DNA from 3 places in the Arthrobacter sp. NPDC092385 genome. Region 1 is predicted to be linked to each of the others. Evidence: riboswitches for the same ligand, from Rfam matches in the RefSeq annotation. Region 1 holds a riboswitch; each other region holds the start of a gene.

The links. A riboswitch is a leader RNA that binds a small molecule or an ion and turns the genes downstream of it on or off. The one in region 1 is predicted to bind cyclic di-GMP.
Region 2: it holds a riboswitch for cyclic di-GMP, as region 1 does, so the genes downstream of both, ACIQCY_RS00900 (glycoside hydrolase family 26 protein) here and ACIQCY_RS01545 (response regulator transcription factor) in region 1, are expected to answer to the same signal.
Region 3: it holds a riboswitch for cyclic di-GMP, as region 1 does, so the genes downstream of both, ACIQCY_RS06315 (hypothetical protein) here and ACIQCY_RS01545 (response regulator transcription factor) in region 1, are expected to answer to the same signal.

The regions. Positions count from the first base shown of each region.
Region 1 covers NZ_JBIVQL010000001.1:300,562-310,488, forward strand. Annotated here, with positions in the region: gene ACIQCY_RS01515 (hypothetical protein) at 1-567, opposite strand, end outside; gene ACIQCY_RS01520 (methyltransferase domain-containing protein) at 685-1,482, opposite strand; gene ACIQCY_RS01525 (MarR family winged helix-turn-helix transcriptional regulator) at 1,512-1,982, opposite strand; gene ACIQCY_RS01530 (MMPL family transporter) at 2,081-4,231, shown strand; gene ACIQCY_RS01535 (DUF6221 family protein) at 4,362-4,622, shown strand; gene ACIQCY_RS01540 (hypothetical protein) at 4,733-5,194, shown strand; gene ACIQCY_RS01545 (response regulator transcription factor) at 5,199-6,014, opposite strand; cyclic di-GMP riboswitch class I at 6,149-6,223, opposite strand; gene ACIQCY_RS01550 (LysR family transcriptional regulator ArgP) at 6,324-7,226, opposite strand; gene ACIQCY_RS01555 (LysE/ArgO family amino acid transporter) at 7,295-7,897, shown strand; gene ACIQCY_RS01560 (hypothetical protein) at 7,983-8,207, opposite strand; gene ACIQCY_RS01565 (EAL domain-containing protein) at 8,395-9,111, shown strand; gene ACIQCY_RS01570 (DUF2252 domain-containing protein) at 9,164-9,927, shown strand, end outside.
Region 2 covers NZ_JBIVQL010000001.1:179,454-189,380, forward strand. Annotated here, with positions in the region: gene ACIQCY_RS00880 (multidrug effflux MFS transporter) at 118-1,395, shown strand; gene ACIQCY_RS00885 (hypothetical protein) at 1,345-1,596, opposite strand; gene ACIQCY_RS00890 (hypothetical protein) at 1,697-1,861, shown strand; gene ACIQCY_RS00895 (DNA-formamidopyrimidine glycosylase family protein) at 1,899-2,708, shown strand; gene ACIQCY_RS00900 (glycoside hydrolase family 26 protein) at 2,826-4,061, opposite strand; cyclic di-GMP riboswitch class I at 4,079-4,153, opposite strand; gene ACIQCY_RS00905 (peroxiredoxin-like family protein) at 4,430-5,101, shown strand; gene ACIQCY_RS00910 (ROK family protein) at 5,147-6,361, opposite strand; gene ACIQCY_RS00915 (GDSL-type esterase/lipase family protein) at 6,375-6,731, opposite strand; gene ACIQCY_RS00920 (GNAT family N-acetyltransferase) at 6,896-7,354, shown strand; gene ACIQCY_RS00925 (aminoacyl-tRNA deacylase) at 7,373-7,846, opposite strand; gene ACIQCY_RS00930 (ABC transporter substrate-binding protein) at 7,980-9,683, shown strand; gene ACIQCY_RS00935 (ABC transporter permease) at 9,781-9,927, shown strand, end outside.
Region 3 covers NZ_JBIVQL010000003.1:278,389-288,315, reverse strand. Annotated here, with positions in the region: gene ACIQCY_RS06350 (acyltransferase family protein) at 1-604, opposite strand, end outside; gene ACIQCY_RS06345 (AI-2E family transporter) at 671-1,870, opposite strand; gene ACIQCY_RS06340 (DUF368 domain-containing protein) at 1,867-2,775, opposite strand; gene ACIQCY_RS06335 (hypothetical protein) at 2,996-3,160, opposite strand; gene ACIQCY_RS06330 (ATP-binding protein) at 3,358-4,950, shown strand; gene ACIQCY_RS06325 (response regulator) at 4,947-5,726, shown strand; gene ACIQCY_RS06320 (NADPH-dependent F420 reductase) at 5,761-6,447, shown strand; gene ACIQCY_RS06315 (hypothetical protein) at 6,496-7,683, opposite strand; cyclic di-GMP riboswitch class I at 7,701-7,775, opposite strand; gene ACIQCY_RS06310 (glycosyltransferase) at 8,069-9,927, shown strand, end outside.

The sequences.
Region 1 (9,927 bases):
GATCCTCTGCAGCTGCGCGCCCTGGGAGCTCGCACGGAGGGCGTCGTCGAGGCCCGAGAAGCTGCCGGCGAGTTCGAGGTGGTTGAACAGGCGGAGCGCCGTCACCGGCAGGCTGGCCCTGCTGAGCCACGAGTCCGCCGCCGAGTAGCCGGCAAAGATCCCTGCGGCTCCGCCGAGGAGGCCACCGAACAGCTCGTCGAGTAATCCTGCGGGCCGGCCCGCGGATCCTCCCTCGCCCCGGGGCGGGCCGGATGGACCCGCGCCAGGCACTCCCCCCGGTATGGCACCGGACCCCTGCTCGCTCGCGGCCTCCTGCTCGTCCGCGTCGGCGCGCAGGCTGGTGGCCCCTGTGGTGAGGAGGGATTCCGCAGCGAGGATCCGGGGGCGGTGGTCCGAGTTCCAGGTGGCCCGGAAGCGGTCCGCGTCGGCACCGTTCCAGTAGCCGGGCGCGTTGACCCGCGATGTGATCAGGAGCGCGATGCCGGAGAGCTGCTGCTGCGCCTGGCCGAAACTCGACGAGAGATCCCTGAGCGCGTCGATATTCGCGCCGATCGTGCCGTTCGCCATCGCGTGTTCCCCCGTGCGGTCGAGACCTGTACGGCCACCCTATCGGTGCCGTGGTCGTCGCCGCGATGGGGAGGGCTCCCCATGCCCTGCCCGGGCCGCGCTGCCCGCCCGTCCCGGCTAGCCCCGGGCCAGGATCTCCACACTCGGCATCAGGAACACGCCGCCGTCCGCGCGCGCCCATCGGCGCCACCCCTCGGCCAGGCGGTCGAGGGTCTGCTGATCGGCGAGGCCGCGCTCGAGCGTCTGCTCGGCGAAGGCCGAGTGCAGCACGCGCTCCGCCCAGGATCCGGCATGGGAACGCCGGTCCTCGGCGGTCGCGTAGATCCAGTTCGACGACGAGACCTCGACATCGGCGAACCCGGCCTCCGCAGCCCAGCCGGGAAGCCTCCGGCCGGCGTCGGGCTCCCCGCGATTGCCGCGCGCCAGCGTGCCGTAGAGTTCCCGCCACTCATCGAGCTCACCGACGGCGGGATACCAGGTCATCGCGCCGAAGTCCGCTTCGCGGACGGCCACGATACCGCCGGGCCGTACCACCCGGCGCATCTCGCGAAGCGCGGCCACGGGATCGGCGAGGTGCTGCAGGAGCTGGTGGGCGTGGACGACGTCGAAGGACTCGTCGGCCGCGTCGAGGTCATACACGTTGCCCTCGCGGAACTCGACGTTCGCCACGTCGGCGTGGGCTTCGGAGGCCTGCGCCACGACGTCCGCCGAGCTGTCGATGCCGAGGACCGATCCGGGTGTGACGATGTCGGCGAATCCGGCCGTGATGCTGCCCGGGCCGCAGCCGAGGTCCAGCAGGTCCAGGCCGGCCTCGAGGAGCGGTTCGAGATAGGCGGCCGAGGACGCGACGGTGCGCGACGCATGCGCCGCCGTCACGCTCGGGTGGTGTCCGTGGGAGTAGACCTCGTCGTTCATGTCTCGAAGGCTAGCCTGTTGCAGGCCCGTCAGTCAGCGGCGGCGTCGTCCCGCGCCTCATTCTTGGCGGCGATCGTGGCGTCCGTTACCTTCCGCAGCATGTCCCGCAGGAGTGCCAGCTGTTCCTCCGGGTACTCGTCCAGGACGGCGCTGATGTGGCGCGCGAGCGGTGCGAACAGCATGGCCCCCGTGGTGCGTGCCTTCTCCGTCATCTCGAGGTGGACCTGCCGACGGTCCACCTCGCTGCGCCGTCGGGTGACATGACCTGCGGAATCGAGGCGGTCGACGAGCGCGGTCGTCGCGGGCGAGCTCAGGTTCAACTCCTCGCGAAGGAGCCCGGGGGTCACTGTGAGGCCGGCGCGTGCGGCACCGATCATGATGCTCAGCGCGTGGAGGTCCGTCCGGTGGAGGCTGTCGCGCTCGCTGGCGACGTCGACATAGCGGTCCGTCTCGACCGTGAACTGCTGCATGAGCGCCATGAGCTCGTCCCTCGCGGCCATGATCCCTCACCTTCTTCGCCTTCAGTTTAGGTCTGTTCCCATTATCTCCATGATAGATATACTTTTCGGTAGAGATATTGAGGAAAGGCACGGAGGACATGAAGAACACCTGGTTGAGGGTCCTGCTGCCCGTCGTCGTCGTGCTGATCTGGCTGGTCGGCGCAGCGGTGGGTGGCCCCACGTTCGGCAGGCTCGAGGAGGTCTCGAGCAATGACCAGGCATCGTTCCTCCCCGCGAGCGCGGAATCGACGGAGGCGGGCGAACTCCAGCAGCAGTTCAGCGATTCCGATGCGATTCCCGCGGTCATCGTGGCCGAGTCCGGGTCTCCGATCGATCCGCGCGACCTCGGTGCGTACGAGGACCTCGGCGCCACACTCGGCGGGGTCGAGGGCCTCGAGCCCCCCGCCGAGGGAGCCCCCGCCGTCGCAGGGCCCATCCCGTCCGAGGACGGCTTCGCGGTCCAGTACATCGCGTTCGTCTCCTCGGACGCCGAGCTCGCCGAGGTCGTCACGGAGCTGCGCGCGGTCCTGGCGGACGAACTGCCCGACGGCGTGACCGGCTACGTCACCGGTCCGGCGGGCTTCACGAACGACCTGGTGGAGGCCTTCGGCGGGATCGACGGCATCTTGCTCGGTGTGGCGCTCGGCGCGGTGTTCGTCATCCTCCTCGCCGTCTACCGCTCCATCGTGCTGCCGTTCCTCGTGCTCCTGACCTCGGTGTTCGCGCTCGCCACGTCGATCCTGCTGGTCTTCGGCTTCGCGAAGCTGGACTGGATCCAGCTCAGCGGCCAGAGCCAGGGCATCCTGTCCATCCTCGTGATCGGGGCGGCAACGGACTACGCGCTGCTGCTCGTCGCCCGGTTCCGCGAAGCGCTGGGGGAGAACGAGACGAGGTGGGAGGCCATGCGCGTGGCGTTCCGCGGGTCGGTGGAGCCGATCCTGGCCTCCGGGGCGACAGTGATCCTCGGCCTGCTCTGCCTGCTGTTCTCGGACCTCAACTCGAACAAGAGCCTCGGGCCGATCGCCGCGATCGGCATCGTGTTCTCACTCGCAGCAGCGCTGACCCTCCTCCCGGCGCTCCTGCTGCTCTTCGGCCGCGCAGCCTTCTGGCCGCTGCGTCCGCGCTTCAGCCCGGAGGCCGCGGCCGGCATCACGCCGCACCACGGAAGGCACGCGGCACACACCGGAGCCGGAGCCGAGACGGGGCTGGAGAGGCTCAGGGGGATCTGGAAGCGAGTCGCCCTTCTGGTGGCCCTGCGTCCTCGAGCGGTATGGATCGCATCGCTCCTCCTCCTCGTCGCCGGTGCGCTCGGCCTCACCCAGCTGCAGGCCAGCGGCGTGCCGCAGTCCGCCCTGATCCTGGCGCCGTCGAACGCCGTCGACGGCCAGGAGGCGCTCGGTCGTCACTTCGACGCCGGATCGGGCAGCCCGGTCTACGTCGTCGCACCCGAGGCCGAGCAGGAGGCCGCCCTGGGCGTCGTCACGGCCCAGGAGGGCATCTCCGATGCGACCGTGACCACCGATTCGAGCGGCGCGGCCGTCGTCGAGGACGGCCGGGTGCTGATCAGCGGGACGCTCGAGTACCAGGCGGACTCCGAGCAGGCTGAGGACGTGGTGCGGGACCTGCGCGCCGCACTCGACGACGCCGGCCCCGACGCGCTGGTGGGCGGCGTCACGGCGGTGGCGATCGACACGAACGACACGGCGCTCGCCGACCTCGTCAGGATCATCCCGATCGTGCTGCTCGTCATCCTCGTGGTGCTGATCATCCTGCTGCGCTCGGTGCTCGCGCCGTTGCTCCTCGTGGCCAGTGTGGCGCTCTCGAATGCGACGGCGCTGGGCGTCTCCGCACTGGTGTTCAACGGGATCTTCGGGTTCGAGGGCGCGGACGCCTCGGTGCCGCTGTTCGCCTTCGTGTTCCTCGTGGCGCTCGGCGTGGACTACAACATCTTCCTCATGACCCGCGTGCGTGAGGAATCGCTGCGGATCGGCACGAGGCCCGGCATCCTCCGCGGGCTCGGCGTCACCGGTGGGGTCATCACCTCGGCCGGCGTCGTGCTGGCGGCGACCTTCGCGGCACTGGGAGTCATCCCCATCCTGTTCCTCGCGCAGATCGCGTTCATCGTCGCGTTCGGTGTCCTGCTGGATACCGTGCTGGTCCGCTCGCTGCTGATCCCGGCCCTCGCGTACGACATCGGGCCGAAGATCTGGTGGCCCTCGAAGCTCGGCAGGGTGCCCTCGCCACGGTGACTCGCCGAGGGCGGGGCCTCGAGCCGGCATCGGCTGCCCGCTCGTACGGCGGGGCGCCCCCGCTCGCCGGAGCCGCGGGCTCGAGCGGCGCGGGCACGGGGTGGAGCAGACTGTCGCTACGCTCGAGGGTATGAATGAACTCGCCGCTTTTCTGGACGCCCGAATCTCGGAGGACGAGAAAGCCGCCCGCGTCGGTAATCTCCCCGAGGAAGTGTGGGGAGCCCGCGGCTGGTACGACCCGGAGCGTGTCCTCGCGGAGTGCCGGTCCAAGCGGCGGATCATGGACTACGCGAGTGCCGGACTCGATGAGGCCGAGGGGCTGGCCGTCCTGCGGCTGGTAGCGCTGCCGTGGTCGGGTCACAGCGATTTCAGGGCCGCGTGGAAGGCCTAGGGCCACCGGACGCCGGTTCCGTGTAAGCCCTCCCGCCGTCCTTCCACAAGCTTTGCGCAAGAAGCGGTCGATACTGTCCCGCGATCTTCCGCCGTCGTTACCCTTGGGATGTGCCCATCCATTCGACTCCGGTAGATCCTGCCCAGCACCAGGGCGGCGGGGCGGCACACCCTGAGAGCGAGGCCCTGCCGGGTGCGGGCGCGTCCGGGACGGCGGCGCCGCTCCTCGATCCGGGGGTGCTCAGGGACATGGAGGGTGACTTCGCGGACCCGTCGGTGGTCGGGAGGTTCGCCCGCGACTTCTCCTCGACGCTCGAGCAGAAGATCGACCGGCTCGACCAGCGGATGCGAGCGGGAGATGCGAGCGGGACGGAGGACGCCGTCCTCAGCGTGACGACGTCGGCGGCCATGGCGGGTGCAGTCCGCCTGGGCCACGCAGCGCTCGCGACGCAGCGGCTCATCGCCACCGATGGCCTGGACGGCGCCCGGCGTTCGATGCCCCTGCTCCGCGCGTGCGCTGCCGATACCATCCATGCGCTGCAGGACCTGTATCCGGAACGGCCCTCGGAGTAGGCCGCTAGCGTGGGGCGGAGCGTCGGGGCATGATGCGGAAGCCGACCCCGCGCACCGTGGTGATCAGGTCGGGGTCTCCCTCGCTGCGGGCGAGTTTCTGGCGGAGGTTGGCGATATGCACCTCGATGGCGCGTTCGTCCGTGCGGCTGACGAAGTTGTACCCGCGGTAGTCGCCGCCGCGCGAGACGCGCACCAGTTCCTCCTTGGTCCGTACGGCGCCGTTGCTCCTCATCAGCTCGTGCAGCAGGTTGAACTCCGTCTTCGTGAGCGGCAGTTCCGCGCCGGAACAGGTCGCCGTGCGGGCCTCGCTGTCCACCACGAGGTTTCCGTTGCGCAGGAGGGTGTCGGAGCCTTCCCGGGGGCCGCTGCCGGCGCTGGGGCCCTGTGCGGCCACGGCGGGCGGGGCGGGCTGGGCTTGCGGATGGGCGGGGAGAAGGCGGGGGCGGCGGAGCATCGCATCGATGCGGGCCCTCAACTCGCGCGGGCGGAACGGCTTCACCACGTAGTCGTCCGCCCCGGCCTGCAGGGCGGTGAGGATGTCCGTCTCGTCGGCGCGACCGCTCAGGACGATCACGTAGCAGTCGGTGGTGGAGCGAAGCCGCCTCAGCACCTCGTAGCCGTCGATATCAGGCAGCCCGATGTCCAGGGTGACCACCACCGGGTGCTGCTGCCGGACGACATCGACGCCCTCCCGGCCCGTGGCAGCGACGCTCACCTGGAAGCCCCCCTGCTCGAGGACGGCGCAGACGAGGTTGCGGATGTCGAGATCGTCCTCGATGACGACGGCGGCCCGGCGCTCACCGGCAGGAAGGCTACTCATGGCCTGACGTCCCGTAGTGGCGCCGCAGCGCGCTCCAGGCGACTGGTGACGAGTGCCCCCGTACTGGCGGAACGCCCGGGGCGGAGACTGTATGGAATTGACCTGTCCTGGGCATACTCCGTGGACCTGTTCCCTTCGGCGGCCCGGCTGACCGCGTGGGTCCCGTGGCTTTGCGTCCCCGGCTTGCACCGGGTTTGCCATTGTCGGCGAGCGGCTGCTCGCCCGACGATACTAGCAATCTTGCCTGACACTTCAAGGACAGGACGTGTCGCGGCGGCGGGGGACTCTGCTGCGGCCCTGTCCACACCGTCACCTCGTCCCCGAGGCGGGCTGTCGCAGGAGGGCCGATGCGCGGCGCACCGCGTCGTCGACGGCCGCGAGCGCCGCCGAACCGTGGCGCCATTGCTGCCAGTACAACGGCACATCGACGTAGCCGTCCGGGTCCAGCGCGGTGAAGCCCCGTCCAGCGGGTTCATGCCCGAGCTCCAGCTCGGACACGAGCCCCCATCCCATGCCGAGGCGGATCGCTTCGGCGAACTCCTGCGCCGCCGGGACGTAGTGGCGGGGCGGGTCGAGGGCGCGGCGCGTCCGTGAACGGAGGTACTGGTCCTGGAGGTCGTCCCTGCGGTCGAAGACGATCACCGGGGCCTCACCGAGCTGCTCCGGTGTCGCGCCTCCACGGAACCACGCCTGGTGGAACTCGCGGGTGCAGACCGGGACGTAGCGCATGATGCCGAGGGAATGGGAGGAACACCCCTGCACGGGCTCGGCCACGGAGGTGATCGCGGCGGCAGCGGCCCCGCTGCGGAGCAGTTCGAGGGAGTACTCCTGGTCCTCCCGCAGCACCTCGACCTGCAGGGTCGCGGCGACCGGGGCCAGCGCGGGCAGCACCCAGGTGTGCAACGAGTCCCCGTTGACCACGATGGTGATGCGTGGGCGCTGCCCCTCGCCGCTCGCGTCGAGCTCCGCCGCGAGCTCCGCCGAGAGCAGCTCGAGCTGTCTCGCGAAGCGGACGATCGCCTCACCGGTCTCCGTGGGGCGCAGCGGGCGGGTCCTGGTGATGACAGGGCGGCCGACGGCGATCTCGAGCGATCGGATGCGCTGGCTGACAGCCGACGGGGTGACCGAGAGCGCGGCCGCCGCAGCCTCGAAGCTGCCCTCGCCCACAATGGCGGCGAGCGCCTTTGCCTGGGCGGGCTCGACGTGCTTCATAAGTACGTCTTACCATGCTGAAGAACCTTTAGCTGGCCTGAACCGCCGCCGGATCCTAGGTTGGTGGGGTGATCACCACCGCTGCCACCGGCCTCGCTGCAGGCCTGACCCTCATCGTCGCCATCGGTTCGCAGAACGCCTTCGTCCTGCGGCAGGGGCTTCTCCGGTCCCATGTCCTCCTGGTCGTGGTGGTGTGCGCCGTCTCCGACCTCGTGCTGATCGCGCTCGGCGTCGGCGGACTGGGCGTGGCCATCGAGCAGGCACCCGTGCTCCTCGAGGTGGTCCGGTGGGCGGGTGCGGCGTTCCTCGGCGGATACGCCGTTCTCGCGGCGCGGCGGGCGCTTCGGGGCGAGCACCTCGAGACCGCCGGCGGTCGCGCCACGTCGTGGAAGACGGCCCTCGGGACATGCCTGGCCCTGACGTGGCTCAATCCCCACGTGTACCTCGACACGGTGCTGCTGCTGGGGTCCCTCGCGAGTACGCACGGGTCGGAGGGGAAGTGGTGGTTCGCTGCCGGGGCGGGCCTCGGCAGTATCGTCTGGTTCACGGCTCTCGGTGCCGGGGCCCGTTTCCTGGCCCCCCTCTTCACGCGGCCCTGGGCCTGGCGGGTCCTGGACGCGCTGATCGCCGTCGTCATGCTCCTCCTCGCGGTGATGCTCGTCGCCCGGTAGCCGGAGGCCGGCCTCACAGCCCCGGCATCGGCAGGGCAGGGAATCGTTCCTGCCCGGCGCGTCGGCGTGCTCCCCGCAGCGGCTGCTACTGCTCGCCGTTGGCGCGTTCCTCGATCCAGTCCGTCGCCGCGTCGGACAAGAAGACGCCGTCGGGCCCGCGCTCGCCCATCCACCAGGAATCCGCGGCGATGAGGCCACCCGCGCGGCTGATATCGGCGACGACTTCCGGCGTCAGTGCATCCCCGTTGTTGGCGACGAGCCAGTCCCGCGTCTCCGGCATCACGTCGTTCCACCACTGTTCAAGATCCATGCCCGAAGTATGGCAGCCAGCGGTGGCGACATGCTGTCGGTGTCGACGCGCCTCTGCCCGGGCTTGTCCGACACCCCTGGCGCAGACCCACCGGATATCGTTGGGCGTGGACGGAACCAGTGAGGGGGCACTCCGCATGGCATGCAGTGGCTGCGCGACATCTTCGAGACTCGACTTCGAGTTCAGCATGGCTTTCCAGCCCATCTATGATGCGGTTGCCGGTCGCGTGTGGGGCTATGAGGCGTTGGTCCGCGGCCTATCGGGCGAGGGTGCTCTCGAGGTGCTGTCGAAGGTCGGGCCGGAGCAGAAGTACCGCTTCGACCAGGACTGTCGGGTCAAGGCGATCGAACTGGCGTCGCGCCTGTTTCCTGCAGGTGAGGATTTGAAGCTGTCCATCAACTTCATGCCGAACGCAGTCTACGAACCGGCTGCGTGCCTTCGGGCGACGCTGGGTGCAGCCGAGCGGTACAGCTTTCCGACGACGTCCATCATGTTCGAGTTCACGGAGGATGAGGAGGTGACGGACACCGCCCACCTCACGAATATCATCGCCGAGTATCGCAAGCATGGTTTCACCACCGCCATCGACGACTTCGGCGCCGGCCATGCAGGGCTGGGGCTCCTGGTCGAGTTCCAGCCGGACCTGCTCAAGATCGACATGAAGCTCATCCGCGGTGTCGACAGCAGTGCAGCCCGCCAGGCCGTCGTCACCGGCGTCGTGGGCATCGCCGACGAGCTGGGCATCACGGTGCTCGCCGAAGGCGTCGAGACGGAGTCGGAGTTCCTGTTCCTCACGGCGGCCGGCGTCCGCCTGTTCCAGGGATACTGGTTCGCGAAGCCGGCCTTCGAGGCACTTCCGGACGTGCATCGCTGGTCTGCCCCTGACGTCACCGCTGTCGCCTAGCGTTCGGGACGGCGCGGACCTGATCGCGGAGGCGCAGGCGTACCGTGGGCGGATGGCAGCCACCGAATCCCGTCAGCAGCACATCGTGAGCACCCTCGTCGAGGCCCATCAGGACCTCATGGGTGTCGACCCCCTCGCCTTCCGCGCGCGGTTCCGGAAGATGGCTGCGGATCCCTACGCTTTCTACCGCGGGAGTGCGTCCCTGTTCTACACCGACATGGCGGACCTCGAGGACAGCTGGGCGGACGAGCGCACCGGCCGGGTCTGGATCCACGGGGACCTGCATGCCGAGAACTTCGGCACCTACATGAGCAACGAGGGCCGGCTGACCTTCGACGTCAACGATTTCGACGAGGCGTATGTCGGTCACTTCTCCTGGGACCTGCGCCGCTTCGTCGCGTCGCTGACGCTGCTGTGCTGGCAGAAGGCCCTGCCGTCCGAGGCCGTACGGAACCTCGCCCGCACCTACCTCGAGGCGTACCTCGGCCGGGTCGCCGACTACGTGGAGGACGAACAGTCCGCTTTCGCCTTCGGGCTCGAGAATACGGAGGGCCCTATCCACGACGTCCTGCAGCAGGCCCGCGCCGCGCGGCGCACGCGGCTGCTCGACTCGCTCACGCTCATCGAGGACTACGAGCGCCAGTTCCGCGACGACGGCTCGATCAGGACGCTCGACGAGGATGAGCATGCCGAGGTGGCGGCGGCCTTCGAACGCTATCTCGGGACCATCCCCGACAGCGAGCGCTCGCGCCGCCGCGTCTTCTACCGGGTGAAGGGCATCGTGGGCAAGAAGGGCTTCGGGATCGGCAGCGCCGG
Region 2 (9,927 bases), 120 kb from region 1:
CCGGGCCTGCTGTAGAGGGGATGCGCGTCCGATCAGCCCTACCGTTCGTCCGGAGCGTGCAGGATGATGGGACGGGAAAGCGTTATCCAAGTCAGAGGGGTGTCAGTGGAACAGAGGGTGCGAGAAGTTCCGGTCCGCGAAGGGAGCGACGGCGGCTCGCGACGCCGCCCGCGCGTCCTGCTCCTCGTGACCGCCCTGGCGATGCTGCAGGTGATCTGGCCACTCACCATGGACCTGTACCTGCCGTCCTTCCCCGCGATCCGACGGGAGTTCGGTGCGGATGAATCCGCTGTCCAGCTCACCCTGACCGGGGCCTTCATCGGGATGGGACTCGGCCAGCTCACCTCCGGTCCGCTCTCCGACGCCATCGGACGGGCCCGTCCGCTCGCGGTGATGATCCTCGTGTACTGCGTCGCGACCGCCTCCTGTGCCCTCGCGCCGTCCCTGGAATGGCTCATCGCGAGCAGGGCCTTCCAGGGCATGGGCTCGGCGGCGTGTGCGGTGATCGCGCTCGCGATCGTCCGTGATCTCTACAGCGGCAAGGAACTGCTCGTATTCCTCGCACGCCTGTCCATCGCCTCGGGCGTCTTCGTGGTCGCCTCGCCCGCACTCGGCGCCCAGCTCCTGCAGGTGGTGGGGTGGAGGGGTCTGTTCTGGGTGCTCCTCGGCTACGGCATCGTGTTGCTCTGCGTTGCCGGCGTGATCCTGCTGCGGAACGAGACCAACACGCCGGACCGCCGCCTGCTGCGGCAGGGCGTGCGCCTGCGGAATGACTACGGGAACCTGTGGGGGGACGCCCGGTTCCGCTCGGTCGCCGTGGCGGGCGGGCTCCTCTTCGCCGCGATGATGTCCTTCATGGCGGGCAGCGCCTTCCTGCTCCAGGAAGTCTTCGGGCTCACTCCCACCGGGTATGCCCTGCTGTTCGGCGCGCAGGGCGCCCTCATGGTGGTCGGCGCGCAGGTCGGCGGGCTCGTGGCCCGGCGCACGTCACCCGTCCTCGCGGTCCGCATCGGCGCCGTGGCCCTGGTCATCAGCGCGGTCGTCCTGCTGCTGAGCGTCGGGCTCGCCCCGCAGCTGGGCGTCTGGGGGCTCATGGCTCCGGTGATGGGGTTCACGACGTCGTTCGGCCTGGTGAACCCGGCACTGCAGGCCACCGCGCTCGAGCATCACGGGCTCCGTGCGGGTACGGCCGCCTCCGTGCTGGGTGCGTCCAACATGGTCGCCGCGGCAGTACTGGCCCCGGCCACCGGCGCGTTCGGGTTGTCCTCGCCCGTGCCCACCGCCGTCGTCATGCTGGCGTGCGCGGTCGTGGCAGGCCTGTTCCTGGTGGCCGGGGTGCGTTCCTCAGGAGGAGCGGCGGGCGGATTCGACGACGTCGGGACTCACCGGGGATGACTCCGGCTGCTGGTCGCGGCGGTCCAGTTCCTCGGTTACTTCCTCGTGCCGGATCTCGGTCTCCAGGGACGGCTCGCCATCACGGGCGTACTCGTAGTCGAGCTCGCGGTGGAGCTTGCTGTTCAGTACCTCGACCTCGGGCAGGTCGAGGGTGGTGAGGTCTTCCGGGAAGTCCTCGGACGGCGACAGTCTGGTATTCATGGGGGCCTGTTCGGTGATACGACGTGGACACTGGTGCCGGGCCCGCTTCTAGACCACGCATGCCGGGCGGTACCCGGCAAAGGGAAATAGTATCGACCGCATGTGGATAACGGAAGCCGCCGTGCCCTACCCCGAGGTGTTCTTCGCCTCCCGCTCCGTGTGGTTGTACAGCGCGACGGGGACACCGCCCATGGGAAGCCGGATCGCGCGGGCCCTGCCCTCGCGGGCCGCCCCGGGCGGGCCCAGCGTCGGTGGTGGGAGCTAGCCTTCTCCTGGATCGAGGACCAGACAGGGGAGGCAGCATGCCCGAGGGCGACAGCGTCTTCCGGTTGGCCGCGCGGCTCAGGAGATCACTCGACGGCCGTACGCTCAGGCGGGGGGACCTCCGTGTTCCGGCCCATGCCACCGACGTCCTGGACGGTATGCGGGTGGCGGACCACGCGACCCACGGCAAGCACCTGCTGACCCGTTTCCACGGCGGACTGACACTCCACACGCACCTGTTGATGCAGGGGTCCTGGACCGTCACGGCCGCGGGAAGGAAGCTGCCGCACAGACTGCTGCCGGATGCACGCGTGATCCTCGAGGTGCAGGACGGGCCGACGGCGTACGGACTCGACCTCCCCGTCGTCGACCTGCTGCCGACCCGGAGCGAGACCGACGTCGTCGGGCACCTCGGGCCGGACCCGCTGCGGGAGGACTGGTCCGCCGACGAGGCGATCCGCAGGCTCCGCCGGGACCCGGGGGAGCGCGTCGCTGCTGCCCTGCTCGACCAGCGCAACATCGCGGGTTTCGGGAACCTCTGGGCCAACGAGCTCTGCTTCCTCCGCGGCGTCCATCCGGACACCGCGTTGGCGGACGTCGACGTCCCCGCGCTGGTGGCTCTCGGGGCCCGATGCCTCCGTTTCTCCGCCTTGCAGCCGAACGCCCACCAGGTCACCACGGGGAACACGCGCAGGGGCCAGCAGCACTGGGTGGCAGGCCGGGCCGGGAAGCCGTGCCTGAGGTGCGGGACCACGGTGCTCGTCAGGGGCGAGGTACCCGGCGACCCCGGCCGCCGTCGCACCTGGTGGTGTCCACGCTGCCAGCCGTTGAGGGCCTCCTCCGGGTGACGCCGCCGGCCCCTCCCGTGCGTGCTGTGCGTGCCCGGCGTGTCCGTGCGTGCCCGGCGTGCCCGGCCCCTCCCGTGCGTGCCCGGCGTGTCCGTGCGTGCCCGGCGCGTGCGGACGTCAGCGACGGGCGGCGAGACCTGCCGCGAAGGCATCCGCGGACGCGGTGGTGCTGTTGATGCGCCAGTCGGCTTCCTTGTTGATGTGGAACCAGACCAGGGCCACCACGTCCTGCTGCGCGGAGACGTAGCTGAAGAGGCTGCTGATCCACTGGGGCTTCGATCCGCCCAGTTCCGAGGAAGCCGTCTCGGCGATCATGATGGGCTTGCCGGGTGCGAGCCGGCGGAGCTGCGCGATGCCCTCCCCGAACAGCGCCTGGGGTTCCTGCCAGGTGCTCCAGGACTGCGAGGTACCCCAGTTGTAGCCGTCGAGGGCCACGAGATCGACGTAGCCGGCGCCGGGGAACAGCTGGTCCAGGGGCGTCGAGCCCCAGTAGGGCACGTTCGGGTTCCAGACCCAGCTGATGTTCGTCGCGCCCGTCGATGCCACGACATCGTGCACGTGCTGGTACGCCGCGACGTAGTCGCCCGCACCGTTGCCGTTGACACCCTCCGCCCACGGGTACCAGTCCCCGTTCATCTCGTGGGCGAAGCGGAGGTACACGGGCTGGCCCCATTGTCCGAGCGCCATACCCCATTCGCGCAGATAGGCGTCGAAGTCGCCCGCCGCGATGCGGTCGAGGGAGTAGGCGGGCTGCGAGACGCCGCCTCCCCACGTCCACGGCTCCCAGGTCAGGAGCGTCTCCGCGCCACGGGCGCGGACGGCATCGAGCTCGGCGATGGGTGCGGGCTGGTTGAAGTCCTTGTAGGAGAGCACGATCGAGGGGGCCTCGCCGGCGATGCCTGCCACCTCGTCGAGCTCTCCGCCGGCCGCCGGGCCGCCGTTGGTCCCCACGCCGAACCGGATGCTCCTGGGTTCCGTGGAGACAGGAGCGGGTTCGACGACGGCGAAGGACGCGCTCGCAGTGGCGCTTCCGGCCGTTGCCGTGATGGTCACGGACCCCGCAACCACGATCGAGGCCTGGAACGTACCCGACGCCGTCGTGGTCATGGCCACCCGGGTGGTCCCCGCGACGACCGTTCCCTTGGTCCGCTTGGGGAAGCCGGAGCCCGTCACCGTGACCGTGGTGCCGGCTGCTCCTGACGTGCTGCTGAGTGCGATGGTGGCTGCTGCCTGGGCGGGCGGCGGAGCCAGGCCGACCATCAGGACGACCATCGCCGTGACGAGGAGGAGCAGGCGCGCTGTGGTTCCGCGTACATCGCGAAAGGATGCGGACTTCCCTGGAAGTAGAAGCATGATCGGCGCCTCGCTGGTTCGGTAGCCCGGCTGACCGCAGGGGTCCCGTGGCTTTGCGTCTCCGGCTCGCACCGGGTTTGCCCTTGTCCGCCGGGCGGTTGCCCGGGCGTCCTGGTCCCCGCCGGATCGCGGGGCCTCTTCCATTGTGCGGCGCGGCCTACCGCCATGAGCTCGGGACGAGCCGAAGGATGACGAAGGATTGATGCAGGTCTTGCGCAGGTACGGAGTACCCAGGGCGTAGGAGCGGCCGCACGCCATCGGTTTCGCCGATCTCGGGCGTAGTGCTGGGAATCTGCCGTGGCCTGGACCACAATGGGTTCTGCTGCGGGTTCACGGCTCCTGTGGCCGGGGGGTTTTGAGGGGAACGAATGAAGCAGAGACCGGCATTCACGAATACCATCGCAGCGCAGGTGGACGAATACAGTTCCACTTTCGCGGCGCAGGTCGGTCCGGTGCTCGCCGCGGTCTTCGCGCGCGAGCAGGAGGACCTCCGCCGGGCCGGGCTCCCGAGCGGGATCGCAGGCGTCGGCGACAGGCTTCCCGATGCGGTCCTGTTCGACACCACGGGGCATCGGACCCGGCTGGGTGACGTGCTCGGAGCTGCAGCCGCCATCATCGTGTTCTATCGCGGCTCGTGGTGCCCGTACTGCAGCATCGCCCTGCAGACCTACCAGCGCGAGCTGCGTCCGGTCGTCGAGGCCTTCGGGACCCGGCTCATCGCGATCAGTCCGCAGGCGCCCGAGATCTCCCTGCGGACAGCGAGCGACGCCGGCCTGAACTTCGCGCTGTACTCGGACGAGGGAAATGCGCTCGCCGGACACCTCGGGATCGTGACCGTGCCCAGCGCGGAATCGATGCGCGCCCGGGCCGCGCTCGGAATCGACGTCGCCGGGTCCAACATGGACCGGACTGCGGCGATCCCGTTCCCCACGGTGGTCGTGGTCGACGCCACCGGCACCATCCGCATGATCGATGTGCGGGTGGACTACACGACGCGGACGGAGACCTGGGAGATCATCGACGCCCTGATCACGCTGTAGGGCCGCCCTCAGCATCCGGCGTGCCGTCGCAGGCGCCGAGTCTGCTCAGGCGAAGGACACCGAGCGCAGGGTTCGTGGCGACAGCCGATCCTGGAGGACGAGCGTTGCCGCACCGAGTGCTGCGGCATCGTTGCCGTTGACGGACAGGCGGACTTCCACGGGGTGGATCGCCCGCGCCATCGCACGTCGGGAGAGGGCTTCCCTGATGATGTCCACATAGAAGCCGCCGGCACTCGAGAAGGCGCTCCCGGCGAGGACGATGAGCTGGAGGTCGAGGAGGTTCACCATTGAGATCACCGCGCTCGCTACGTAGTGGGCCGAGTCCTGTATCAGTCGCAGCGCCGTCGGATCCCCCTTCATCGCTGCGGTGCCCAAGGCGGCGAAGTCCTCCGAGATCACGCCCGTCAAAGGGATGTCGAGGTCACCCCGTGCGGCGGCGTCCGCGGCCTGGGCGACGACGATCCTCGGGCTCGCATAGAGTTCCAGGCATCCGATGTTGCCGCACGGACACTGCAGGCCCTTGGCATCGACCGTCACGTGGCCGATCTCGCCGACGTTCGAGCTCACGCCCTGATAGATGGTGCCGTCCATGACGATGCCCGAGCCGATACCCGAGCCCATGTAGACCGAGGCGTAGTTCGCGTAGCCCTCGGTGGCGCCGAGCCAGTACTCCCCGATCGCGGCCGCGGTGGCATCGTTGTCGAACTCGCAGTGGAACCCGGTGGTCGAGGCCAACGCCCGGCGGATCGGGAAATCGCTCCACGTCTCCAGAGAGGGGGCGTTGCGCAGGGTGCCCGCGGTGCGATCGAGAGGACCGGGTGTAGCGATTCCCATTCCGACGATGCTGCTGCGGTCCGCGCCCGAGTCGGCGATCAGGGCCTCGATATCCCTGGTCATCCGGCTGACCACCGTCAGGGGAGACGTATCGCCCGGACCCTCGACGCGGCGCCTGCCGACTACATGTCCGCGGAGGTCGGCGATGATGTACGTGATGTAGTCCTGCCCGATGTGCACTCCGATGCCGAGTCGGGAGGCCGGATTGAGCTCGAGGAACATGCGGGGTTTCCCGCCCGTCGATTCGCCGCGGCCGGACTCGACGATGATGTCCTCGGTGAGGAGCGTGCGCACGAGGGTCGAGATGGTGGCCTGGGTCAGCCCGGTCTTCTCGGCAAGTTCCACGCGACTGATGGGTCCGCTGGAGCGGATCAGGTCCATGATTCTGCCCCGGGAAGACTCGCGGCGGCGGGTCTTTTCAATCACGGTCAATGGTAGCTCAGCACTGGATGCGGGTGGAGGATCGGCCTCGCGGCCTCCCGGAGAGGAGGGCACGATACCGACCGAGGAACTCCTCGATCCCGGACTCCTCTCCGCTGTCGAAACACCGCCAGGTGCCGTTGATGCCGATCATCACGGAGACCACGTCGGGTCTCGCGCCGAGCATATCCCTCCGCCATCGCCGCTCCAGGTCCTGCAGCCGGTCCCCGCCCTTCCCGACATTCCGCACACTGCACCCTGCCAGTTCGTGCGCGATTGCCAGGAGGCGTACGCAGCCATGGCCGAGACCGTCGGAATCCCCACGCCACCCGCAATCGGTGACGCTGTCTCCAGCGAAGACCACCCGTCCCTCCATGTGTACGAGGCCTCCTGCGTTCGATGCACTCTGTTCAGTAGCCTAAGTCAGTACGGTTACCGTCCGGGCGATAGAGCAGGGGCGGCCGCGCCCGTCCTCCAGGCCCCTCCCGGTGCGAGGATAAAAGGAGACCAATCGCCGATCCTGCGAGGATGTACGCCCTTATGCAGCTCACTCTTGAACAGGTGTCCTTCGACGCGCCCGAGGCCGAGGCGCTGCGCAACGCGCAGCAGGCGGAACTGCACGTGCGCTACGGCAGCGAGGACCACGAGCCGGGACGGCCGCCCACCGTGGACGACGTGCCGTTCTTCGTGGTGGCTCGGACCTCCGACGGTGCTGCGGTCGGCTGCGGTGGCCTGCGGCCGCTCGGCGACGGCGGATGGGAGGTCAAGCGCATGTACGTGCGCCCCGCGTACCGAGGAAAGGGCGTTGCCACGGCGGTCCTCAGGCGGATCGAGGAGGAGGCCCGGGTTGTGGGATGCGACGAGCTCCTGCTCGAGACGGGCACGGAGCAACCCGATGCGATGAGGTTCTACGAACGGGAGGGCTATCGCCGCATTCCCGGTTTCGGGGCGTACGCCGGCGAGACCCGGTCCGTCTGCTACGCCCGCACCCTGGGGTGAGCGAGGTGGCCGGACTGCCTACGAGGTGATGTCCCCGACGACGGCTCCGAGGGACGCCAGCAGCGGGTCGGCGTCGGTGAACAGCAGGAACTCCTGCGATCCCGAGCCCATGCCGATCCGGCGCCCCGGGATGCGCGCGTCGGCGTAGACCGGAAGGACCTTGCTGCTGCCGAGCGGCGTGATGGTTCCGGGCTCGTACCCCGTGATCTCGAGGGCCGCGTCCGGCTCCACGAGGGACGCCTTGTTCACCCCGAGCAGCGCACGGAGCTTGGACCAGTCGAGACGCCGGGTTCCCGGGATGAGGATGAAGACCGTGGTGCCGCGGCTGACTTTCGCCACCATCGTCTTGACCCCGTCCGCACCCGTGAGACCCTGTGCCGCTGCAGCTTCGGCGAAGGTGCCGTCGTCGTTCCTCCGGACCAGGTGGATGTCGAGTCCGCGGCTCCGGGCGTCGCGTTCGGCAGGAAGAGGGCGGGTCCCGGTGGTGTCCATCCTTGCCATCCTAATGTCCGGTACTTACTTGACTTGCCTAATAAAGTGCCCTAAGAAAGTAACCAGCAGTTCTTCCACGGGTGGTCGAACCAGCTGGCGGCACCGTGGCCGCCCACCGATGAAAGGTACAAAGATGTCCTCAACACTCTCGGGCTCCAGGCGACTGGGCCTGGCCGCTGCCACGATGCTCAGCGTCGCAACCCTCGCCCTCAGCGGCTGCGCCGGCGGCAGCGGGGGCGCATCGAATGGAGGCGGCGGGTCGGAGAACAGCTCCGTCACCGTCTTCAACGGAGCCACCGGAACCATCTCCGAGAACTTCAACCCGTTCTCCTCGACCGCACTCCAGCCCACCCTCGGCGTCATCTTCGAGCCGCTCTTCTGGTACAACGCAGCCTCGGACGAGCCGCCCACGCCGCTGCTCGCCGAGTCCTTCGAATGGAACGAGGACGGCACCCAGCTGACCATCAAGACCCGAGAGGGCGTCAAATGGTCCGACGGCGAGCCGTTCACCGCAAAGGATGTCGCCTTCACCTTCAACCTCGTCAACGAGACCCCGGAACTGAACACCACGGGACTCTCGGCAACCGCCGAGGCCACGGACGACACGACCGCGGTGCTGACCTTCCAGGAGAACTCCTTCATGCAGGAGCCGAGCGTGCTCGGCAACCGTGGCATCGTCCCCGAGCACATCTGGAAGGACGTCGCGGACCCGATCACCGAGACCAACTCGAACCCCGTAGGAACCGGCCCCTTCAAGGTCAAGGACTTCACTGCGCAGAGCTACCTGCTCGAGAAGAACGACCTCTACTGGGAGGAGGGCAAGCCGGCGATCAACGAGGTCCGCTACATCTCCCTCGAAAGCGCCGATGCCGCCACCGGCGCGCTCCTGGCCGGCGAGGTCGACTGGATGAGCTCCTTCCTGCCCGGTCTCGAGCAGATCCTCTCCGACAACGAAAACCTCTCCTACGTCAACACACCCGCTCTGACGGCCTCGATCTTCACCTGCTCCAACGAGGAACTGGGCTGTGAGGGCCCCCAGACGGACCCCGCCGTGCGCCAGGCCATCTACCAGGGCATCGACCGTGAGCAGCTGAATGCCCTCGCAGGCGGCGGATTCGCCGGAACGGCGTCGCCCACCCTGGTGTTGCCGGAGCGCGACGCGGACTGGATAGCCGACCCCGAGAACACCGAGACACCCGCCAACGCCAATGTCGAGGAGGCCAAGAAGATCCTCGAGGACGCCGGCTGGGTCGAGGGTAGCGACGGCATCCGGGAGAAGGACGGCGAACGGCTCTCACTCGGCATCCAGACGGTGACGGGCTACAGCGACTTCATCTCGCTGAACGACGCCATGTCCCAGCAGCTCCGCGAGGTCGGCATCGAGCTCAACCCCACGTCGATCACCTACAACGAGTGGATCAACAACCTCAACATCGGCAAGTACCAGCTGACGCTCGAGTCCATCGGGCTGCAGCCGTCGAACAACCCGTACTACTCCTACGAGAAGTGGTACAACTCCGCGAACACGACGCCGGTCGGCGAGTCCGCGCTGAACAACAACACCGCGCGCTACAGCAACCCCACGGTGGACGAGGCCCTCGCCACGGCGCGGTCCACCAATGACGAGGCGGTGCAGAAGGAGCAGTACGGCATCATCCAGGACGAGATCGTCAAGGACATGCCCTACATCCCGATCTACGTGAACTCGCTCCTGACCGAGTTCAACACGGAGCGTGCCACCGGCTGGCCCACCAACGAGGACCCGTACGCCCTCGCCGCGACGTGGAAGGCCTGGGACAACGGGATCGTGCTGAAGAACATCACGCCTGCCGAGTAGCAGCCCCCGTTCCGGATCAGCGGATGGGACGGGTGCCCGAAAGGGCATCCGTCCCATCCGCTACCGGACCTCGACCAGCCGTGGAAAGTCGATCCCCATGAAATACATCCTTCAGAAGCTCGGGTTCTACCTGATTGCGTTCTGGGCCGCACTGACGGTCAACTTCTTCCTGCCCCGGCTTCTTCCGGGAAACCCCGTGGACATCATGCTGGCGAAGCTCGCCCAGCGCGGGCCGGTGACACCG
Region 3 (9,927 bases), on a different contig from region 1:
CCAGCGAAGCAGCGAACAGCGCACCGAAGACGACCAGCACCACACCGCGGAACCTGAGCTGGAAACGGCGCGCCACCAGCAGACTGGTGAGGAACAGCAGAGGCCAGAGGATGAACACCTGGCCCTGCACGGACAGCGACCAGAAATGCTGCAGCGGACTGGCCTGACTGTGATCAGCGGCGTAGTAGTCGACCGTGTGGGCGGCCAGCATCCAGTTCTGCACATAGAACAGCGACGCCCATGACTGCTCCATGATGTCCCACCAGCGGGACGCCGGCACCAGCACTCCGGACGCGGCAAGGGTCCCGAGGATGACGACCACGACGGCCGGCAGCAACCGTTTGAACTGATGCAACCAGTGGCGGGCCAGGTCCAGCGGGCGCCCCGACTCCACCTTCCGGAGGAACGACAAGGCCAGCAGGAAGGCCGAGATCAGGAGGAAGACATCCACTCCGCCCGATACCCGGCCGAACCAGATGTGATAGGACACCACCATCAGTACGGCCAGCGCACGCAGGCCCTGGACCTCCGGCCGGAAACCGCGGTCAGCGCCGTCACTTTCCCCATTCGAAGCAGGAGTTTCGATCGTTCTAACGGCCGTCATCACGGCCTTCCACGGTAGACACGGTGATCGATTCTACCGGTGCGCCCTCAGCCTCATGTCCGTCCATCAGCTGTGGTGAGCCTCCGTCTCGGTCCTGATGAGCTCTTCGCCGGCGTCGGTGTGCGCCGCGGCGGCGGGTTCGAGCATCTGCTCCCTGGAGTACTGGAAGACGACCATGGCGACGGCGATGACGGGCGTCGCGAGGAAAGCTCCGACGATACCGAACAGCGAGCCTCCTGCCGTCACCCCCGTGAGCACCACGGCGGGGTGGAGCTTGAGTGACTTGCCCACCAGGATCGGCTGCAGGACGTTGCTCTCGAGCTGCTGCACGAGGAGCACGATGCCCAACACGATCAGTGCGGTGACCCAGCCATCCGACAGGAGAGCCACGAGCGTCGCAAGGAATCCGGTCGCGACGGCGCCGATGACGGGCAGGAATCCTGCGAAGAAGATCAGGACTGCCAGTGGCAGGGCGAGCGGCACCCCGAGGATCCACAACCCGAGACCGATGAACCCGGCGTCCACGAGCGCCACGGCGGCCTGCGACGACACATAGGCGGAGAGGGTCCTCCAACTCCTGGAGGACACCTCCGCGACATGCACGAAGACCGTGCCCGTCGTCCATCGCAGCAACCACCGGGAGAAACGGTCCCCGTCCTTGAGGCAGAAGAAGGTGAGGACCAGCGCCAACAGCACCGTCACTGTCACGGATCCGACCGTACCGAGGCCGGAGGAGACCTGGGACAGGATCTCGCCGACGTTGTCCTGCAGCCAGGCCAGTGCCGAGGTGAGGAGCTCATCGACGTCCGGGACGGCGAAGGGTAGTGATTCCGCGAGATCGCCGAGGTTTCGCACGTTGTCGACCGCCTGGCTGGAGAGGTCCCGTACCCCGTCCACGGAGAGGGCTGCGGCGGTCCAGCCCACTCCGATCACTGCGGCGAGCAGGCCCAGAACCGAGAGTGCCGCGGCTGCTGCATCGGGCAGGATACGGCGCAGAATCCTGTTGAGGGGCCAGAGTATCGAGGCCAGGAGGAGGGCCAGGACGAGCGGGAGGACGATCACCCACAGGGTGGACAGGAGGTAGATCAGTCCCACGACCGCGATCACGACGATGAGCGCCCGCCCGAGGATGGCGGTGGTCGTCGTCAGGGCCGAGAGCACCGCTCCACGGCGGATCCGGTCCAGCATCGCCTGGGAGGACGTGGCTCCGCGTTGCTCCTCGCCGCCGGCTCCGCGAGGTTCCTGCGCGTCGGTCCCATGACTCATGACGGCGTCACCGAGGCTGCGGTCGGCACGGACCGGCGCTCACGCCACCAGAGCAGGAGCACAAGGGCCGCACCGCCCAGGCATGCGAGCAGCGGCCCCGCCCATGCGTCGCCGGGTGGAAGGAGTGCGCTGCCGTCCTGCCAGGGCCACAGTGCTCGAAGTGAGCCGAGGATCAGCCCCGTGGCGGCCAGGAGGGTTGCGCGCCGATGCGCCCGCAGTAGGTACGCGAGGACCTGGACCACGGAGACGAGTCCGAAAGCCGCACCGGCGCCGAAGAGCGCCAGGTATCCACCGTCGCGTGTGCTGACCGCCTCGAGCGTCGGCTCGTACATGCCGAAGGTCAACAGGATGAAGGAACCCGAGAGTCCGGGGAGGGCCAGGGCACAGACCGCGACCGACCCGCTGAGCGCGACGACCCACCCGGGTGGGTTCTCCACCTCAAGGGACGGCAGAGCCAGCAGGAGGAACACCGCAGCTGCAACGGCAAGCACGACGACGGACCCGCCGAGTCTGGAGATCGCGGTCGAGGGGCCCGCTTCCCGGGCCATGGTGATGGGCACCAGCAGGCTCGCCGACACCATCCCGAGGAACAGGGAACTGGAGATCATCGGCTGCGTGTCGACGAAGGTGTGCAAGGGCTTGGAGAGGATGAACAGGGCGAGAAACATACCGACGGCCAGCGGCAGGACCAGCGCCCACTCGACTCGGGCCAGACGACGTCCTGCGCTGTGGCGGTCACGCTGCACGGCGAGCTGCACCAGACCACCGATGAGGTGATTCGCCGACGCCACCAAGCGGTCGAACACACCCAGGACGAGTGCGACGGTGCCGCCGGAAACCCCCGGGACGAGCTCCACGAGGCCGATCAAAGCTCCGTAGAGCGTGTTGCCGAGCCTTGATCTCATGGCGGGCTGGGTTGGCTGTGTGGCGGTGCGGGAGGAGAATTTCACCGTTTCCACACTAACGACCGTGTTCGGCCGAAGCGCCCGATCGGGGCGACGGTTGCTGTTCCGTGACAGGATCGATGGCCGACCGTGACCCAGCGAGGAAGTCGAGAGCCCGCCCCCTGCGTCCCGGCCGGCGCCCAGCGGGGCTGCTAGCGGGTCACGCCGACCGCACCGTCTCCTATCGCTGCGCTCGGGATCGAGCGCGCTGGAGCAGAAGCAGGACGGCCGACGCAACCAGCACGATCAGCCCGATATAGAGCAGGAACTTCAGTGTCTCGACGGCGACCCCGACGATCAGGAGGACGAGAGCGACAAGGGCCAGGACAATCAACAGGGATCTCATCTACCCAGTATGGCCGAGTCGGTCGGTCGGTCGGCCGTCGGAGGCCAGGCAGGCTCCGAGGCCGCCGGTAAGCAGAAGCCGGGCGGGAAGCAGTGGGACCCCACTGATTCCTGATGGTGCTCGAACCGGGCAACGAGACCAGGAGCGGCCCGATGTGACGGAGGAACGCGTGTCACACTAAGAGGATGATCCGAACGATGTCGCTTCGATCGCAGCTGTTCTTCCTGCAGTTGGCCATCGTGCTCGTCATCGTCGCCGTGGCAGGGTCCACGGCCGTCGCCATGCAGCGGCTGCAGATCCGCGAGCAGTACGAGGACCGCATGGTCGGCGTCGCCCAGTCGGTGGCGCAGCTGCCCTCCGTCGTCGAGGCGTTCGACCAGGCGGATCCGAGCGCGACGATCCAGCCGATCGCCGACCTCATCCGCCAGTCCACGGGCGTGACCTACGTCGTCGTCACGGACGAGGACGGCATCCGCTACTCCCACCCGAACCCCGACCTCATCGGGGCGCTCGTCTCCACCGATCCGTCCATCCCCCTCTCCGGGGACATCTTCGTGGGCACGCAGACAGGGACGCTCGGCGAATCCTGGCGCGTCAAGGTGCCCATCTACGGCGACGACGGCGGCATCATCGGTACCGCATCCGTCGGCACGCTGGAGTCCGAACTGGACGCCGACCTCTACGAGGACCTCCCCCGCCTGCTGGCCTGGCTGATCGTCGCCGCGCTCGTCGGTTCCGCCGGGGCAATCTGGATCTCCCGGCTCGTGTGGCGCCGCATCTACCGCCTCGAGCCCGAGCAGATCGCCTCCCTCCTCGAGACGCGCGACGCCATGATCCACGGCATCAGTGAGGGCATGGTCGCCGTCGACGAGCACCACCGGATAGCACTCCTCAACGACGAGGCGAAGAGGCTCCTGGGCCTCGGCGACGCAGCGACGGGCCGGCCGGCGGCCGACGTGATGGAGCCCGCCCTCGCCCGTCTCCTGACCGACCCCGCCGACACCGACGAGACCGTCCTGTCCGGCGAACGTGTGCTCCTCGCCCGCACGTCCGATGCCCTGGTGGACGGCACGCGCGTGGGGCGCGTCATGATCCTCCGTGACCGCACCGAGCTGTACCAGCTGCTCACCGACCTCGACGGCGAACGAGACGCCACGCAGGCGTTGCGGGCGCAGGCGCACGAGTTCGCCAACCGCATGCACACCATCTCCGGGCTGCTCGAGCTGGGCCGCACGGAGCAGGCCGTCGACTTCATCTCGCGGTCGGGGCACGGCGGCTCGCTGGTCTCGGGATCCATAGCGCCGGGCATCAAGGACCCCGACGCCGCGAGCCTGCTCATGACCAAGAGCACCATCGCCTCCGAGAAGGGCATCACGCTCAGGACCGACGACACGTCGACACTCGATCCGGACGGCACGACCGACGTCGTCACCATCCTCGGCATCCTCATCGACAATGCGATGGAAGCCGTGACCGGGAGCGGTCGCGCCGACGGCCAGGTCCTCGTCCAGCTGGACACCGCCGACGACGCCGTGCGCGTCACGGTGTCCGACAACGGCCCCGGTGTCGCACCGGAGGACATCGACGGCATCTTCTCCTCCGGCTACTCGACGAAGGACGGCGGCTCCACCGGGACGCGGGGTTTCGGCCTCGCCCTGGTGGACCGGATAGCGCGGCGCCGCTCCGGGCACGTCGTCGTCGACGATTCCGGCCTGGGCGGCGCCGAGTTCACCGTCTGGCTCGCGCCGTCGCTCCTCGACGTCCCCCGTTCCACCCTGCAGGTGCCATGACCGACGCGACGCATTCCTCCGCTCCCGCGCCGATCCCCACCCTGGTGGTCGACGACGACCACCAGGTCGCCGGCATCCACACCGGGTTCCTGCTCGCCCACGGGGCGTTCGACGTCGTCGGCGCAGCGCACACGGGCGCGCGGGCGCTCGAACTCGTGGAGGACCTGCGGCCCCGGCTCGTGCTGCTTGACATCCACTTGCCGGACATGACGGGGATCGAGGTGCTGCGCGCCCTGCGGAACCGGCCGGGCGAGCCCCTCGACGTCATCGCCATCACCGCTGCCCGCGAGCTCGAGACGGTGCGGGCCGCTGTTGCGGGCGGGGTCCTGCACTATCTCGTGAAGCCCTTCAACGCCGCAGTGCTGAACGAGCGGCTGGACTCCTACGTGGCATACCGGCGCGACCTCGACTCCCACGCCACGGACGGCACCGCGTCGCTGGACCAGGGCAGGATCGACCGGCTCCTGCGCACCGCGGCGGGGACCGGCGCGGGCCGCGGCAGCGCGCCGTCGGGCATTGCCGTGGCCAGGACGGTCACGACGCCGAAGGGACTCTCCGCGCCCACGCTCGACGCCGTCATGCTGGACCTCCGCGGCCACGGGCGCGGGACGTCGGCGTCCGACGTCGCCGAACGGCTCGGCATGGCCCGGGTCAGCGCGAGGCGCTACCTCGAGTTCCTCGTGTCGCGGGGACAGGCGCGGATCGTCCCGCAGTACGGTTCGGCAGGACGTCCCGAGAAGTTCTACGTCTGGACGGGCGACGCGCGGAGCACCTGAGGAATAACCACCGGCCGGGGAGGTTGTGGTGGGAATGACTGAGAACACGACAGACCGGACAGGCGCCAGGCGCAGCACCATCGGCTTCATCGGCAGCGGCAACATCGGCTCGCAACTCGCGCGCCTCGCTGTCGGTCGCGGCGACCAGGTCGTCATGAGCAACTCCCGCGGCCCCGAGACGCTCCAGGACCTCGTCGGAGAACTCGGTGAGGGCGCCCGCGCCGGAAGCGTCGAGGAGGCGGCCGCGGAGGGCGACGTCGTCGTCGTCACCATCCCGCTGAAGGACATCGGCTCCGTTCCCGTGGAGCCGCTCGCCGGGAAGCTCGTCATCGACACCTGCAACTACTACCCCCAGCGCGACGGCCGGATCGCCGAGCTCGACGACGAGAGCACGACGACGAGCGAACTCCTGCAGCGACGCCTCCCGGGCTCCTCGGTGGTGAAGGTGTTCAACAACATCCACTTCGAGCAGCTCACCACCGACGGCACGCCTGCCGGCACCCCCGGCCGGCGGGCCCTGCCGATCGCGGGTGACGACTCCGACGCGAAGCAGGCCGTGGTGGAACTCCTCGACGAATTCGGCTTCGACGCCGTCGACGCCGGGTCCCTCGCGGAGGGCTGGCGCTTCCAGCGCGACACCCCGGGCTACGGCACGGTGCATGACGCGGACGGCATGCGCGAGGCGCTCGGCCAGGCCAGGCGCTACGCCAAGATGCGCTGAGCGGGACCTCCTCGGGAAGCGCTGCCTGGAGCCGGCCGAACAGGCGGGCTACCGGGTTGCGATGACGACCGGCGAGCAGCGCGTCGCGTCGCACACCTGGTATCTCGCGGAGGTGCCCTTCGCGGTCGTCGTGTAACGGCCCGAATTGGCGATGCGGGTCCGCACTCCGTTGGTCAGGAGCGTCACGGTCGAGCCCGTGGCGCCCGTCCAGGTGAGCGTGGTCGAGGTGGCGCTGCGGACCTTCGTGCTCGTCGCGGTCAGGGCGATCGCGGGAGTGGCCGGTGCGGGAGTGGGCGTCGGGGTCGACGTCGGGCTCGGAGTCGGGGTCGGAGTCGGGGTCGAGGTCGGCGTCGGGCTCGGCGTCGGGGTCGTCACCACGGGCCCGGCCCCGGCCGGGATGAAGGAGAAGTCCCGGATGACGACCTTCTCGGGCTTCACATGCGCCGGGTCGCCTCCCCCGCCGCCGGTGACCCAGAGGTTGAAGTGGATCGTCTCGCGGGCCGGCTCGGGCACGTTCTCGCCCTGCTTCACGGTGCGCTTGAGCAGCGTCCCGGAGGAGCCCTCCCCCGCGAAGGTCTCGAAGGTGAGCTTGTTCGGCTCCCAGATCAACCGGTGTGTCAGGACGAGATGGCTGGTGACGTCGAAGATCGCAGTATCGTTGCCGACCCCTGGCGGCTTGCTGGCATCGAACCAGTAGCCGTGGCCCTGGGTGATCGGCCACACCTGGTTGTTGATGCTGCCGCCTCCCCACGAACTGGCCTCGCACAGGTCGATCTCGTTGAAACCGGGCGCCACGGCCGGGTCGTAGGTGAAGAGGCAGCCCCACACCACTTCCTTCTGCAGCGTGGTGAGGTCCTTCTCGATCGTGGTGCTGTAGGTGCCGTAGCCGAAGCCGTGCCGCGTGGTGTTGAACTCCGCGCCGATGGTCGACTCCCCGGTCGGATTGGAGAGGGTCATGGTCACGTGGCCATTGGCGTCCGGGCTACTCACGTTGGCGGCGGCGAACTGCTGGTTGTAGTTCGGGGCGCCGTTCGACCGGCGCTTCTCCCAGTTGAAGCCCTTCCAGGCGAAGTCGCCCACCGGTCCGGGATCTACGGCCAGTGGGGTGGTGTTGGCCGTGACGGGCCCGGGGACCGATGCCATCAGCAGGACGGCCGCCAGGGCGGCGCCCAGGAGTGATCTCCGGCCGCCCGACATCCCTCGGCGGGCACGGGACGACAGGGTCGAAGGAGGCATGGCTGAGACCTTTGCTGTTCGATGGCCCGGCTGACCCCGTGGGTCCCGTGGCTTTGCGTCACCGGTTCGCACCGGTTTTGCCCTTATCGCTGAGCGGGTGCATCCAGCGGTGCCGCTGGTCCTGGTGGCAGGTCCCTCGACACGTCAATCCTCCCGCATGCCCCTTCCGGAAGGACCTTCCATAAGCGCAGGTATTGCTCAATATTGACGCACTCCCGCCGCCCGGCGGACGCCATGCCTCCACTCGGGTACCTTGGTTTAATGCTTCATGGTCCCCGCGGACCCGGTGAGCGTCTCAGTGCGGCCGGCCCGGCGCACACAAGTCACCGCAGCAGTGCCCGCGCGCACGGAAGCAGGAAGTGGAGTGTGCTGAAGCATGGGGATCATGTCACCAGATGATCTGTCCGTCGATGACGGACATCGAGACAAGCAGGACGATTCGTTCGGCGGCCGGACGCTGTTGATCCGGGCGATCGTCCTCGTGACGGCCGTCCTGGGGCTGAACTACATCGCGTGGCGGTGGCTCTATTCGATCAACTGGGACGCCTGGTGGATCGCCATCCCGCTGGTGCTGGCGGAGACCTACTCCCTGATCGACTCCCTGCTCTTCGGCTTCACGGTGTGGAGGTTGCGGAAGCGACAGGCCCCCGAGGCCCCGCCCGGCCTGACCGTGGACGTCTTCATCACCACCTACAACGAGCCGCTGGACCTCGTCCTCACCACCGCACGCGCAGCGAAGAAGATCCGCTACCCGCACAACACCTGGATCCTCGACGACGGCAACCGCGCCGAAGTCCGCGAGGCCGCGGAAGCCGAGGGCATCGGGTGGATCACGCGCTCCGCGGACTGGAAGGACATGCCCCGGCACGCCAAGGCGGGCAACCTGAACAACGCACTCATGTCCACGGACGGCGAGTTCCTCGTCATCCTCGACGCCGACCAGATCCCCGATCCGCTCCTCCTCGACAAGACCCTCGGCTACTTCACCAACGAGAAGATGGCACTGGTGCAGACGCCGCAGGTCTTCATCAACGTGCCGGACTCGGATCCGCTGGGCAGCCAGGCACCGCTGTTCTACGGCCCCATCCAGCAGGGTAAGGACGGGTGGAACGCGGCCTTCTTCTGCGGCTCGAACGCCATCATCCGCCGCGAGGCGCTCATGCAGCTCGGCGTCACGCGCTACGTGACGGAGATCGAACTCGCTCTGCACAAGGCGCTCAAGACCTCGGACAAGGTCATCGCGAGGGCCAAGAAGAACCTGGGCGCGCACAACGAGCGCGTGGGCGAGGCCCTGGACCTCGTGGCGAAGGACCTGCGCAGGGTCCGTCGCCGCCTGCGGAAGGGCGACGGGATCTCCGAGGTCACCTACGAGTTCCAGCAGCGGGTCGTGGCTGTCACCCGCGGACTCGTGGCTGCGGACATCGCGGCCTTCCACGAGGACCTGGCCTCGCTCGAGGACCTCGACATCGAGGGCCTGGAGGCCGGGCTGCAGGACGCTTCCGCCAGCACCCCCGGCCTCGCCGTCGTCGACGACGCCGCGCTCGACCAGCTGGCGCAGCGCTCGTGGTCCCCGCTCGCCGCGATCGACGCCGTCCGCGTCCTGATCGAATCGGTCAACGCCGACCGCAGTGGCGAGGCGCAGGCCGTGATGCCGATGGCCACCATCTCCGTCACCGAGGACATGGCCACGTGCATGCGCCTGCATGCGCTCGGCTGGGAATCCGCGTACCACCACGAGAAGCTGGCCGACGGGCTCGCGCCCGAGGATCTCAACTCGATGCTGACCCAGCGCCTGCGCTGGGGCCAGGGGACCATCCAGGTGATGTTCCGCGAGAACCCGTTCGCGCAGAAGGGCCTCACGATCGCCCAGAAGCTGATGTACTGGGCCACCATGTGGAGCTACCTGTCCGGCTTCGCAGCGCTCGTCTACATCGCGGCACCGATCATCTACCTGCTGTTCGGGATCCTGCCGGTCAACTCGATCAGCACCGAGTTCTTCGTGCGGCTGATCCCGTTCCTGCTGGTCAACCAGCTGCTGTTCGCCGTGGTCGGCAAGGGCGTGAAGACGTGGCGCGGGCAGCAGTACTCGCTCGCCCTGTTCCCCGTCTGGATCCGCTCGATCACCTCGGCGTTCGGCAACGTGTACCTCGGGCGGAGCCTCGACTTCGCCGTCACCCCCAAGACCCTGCAGCAGGACAACACGCTGCGGTGGGACCTCGTGAAGCCGCAGCTCTGGGCCATGGG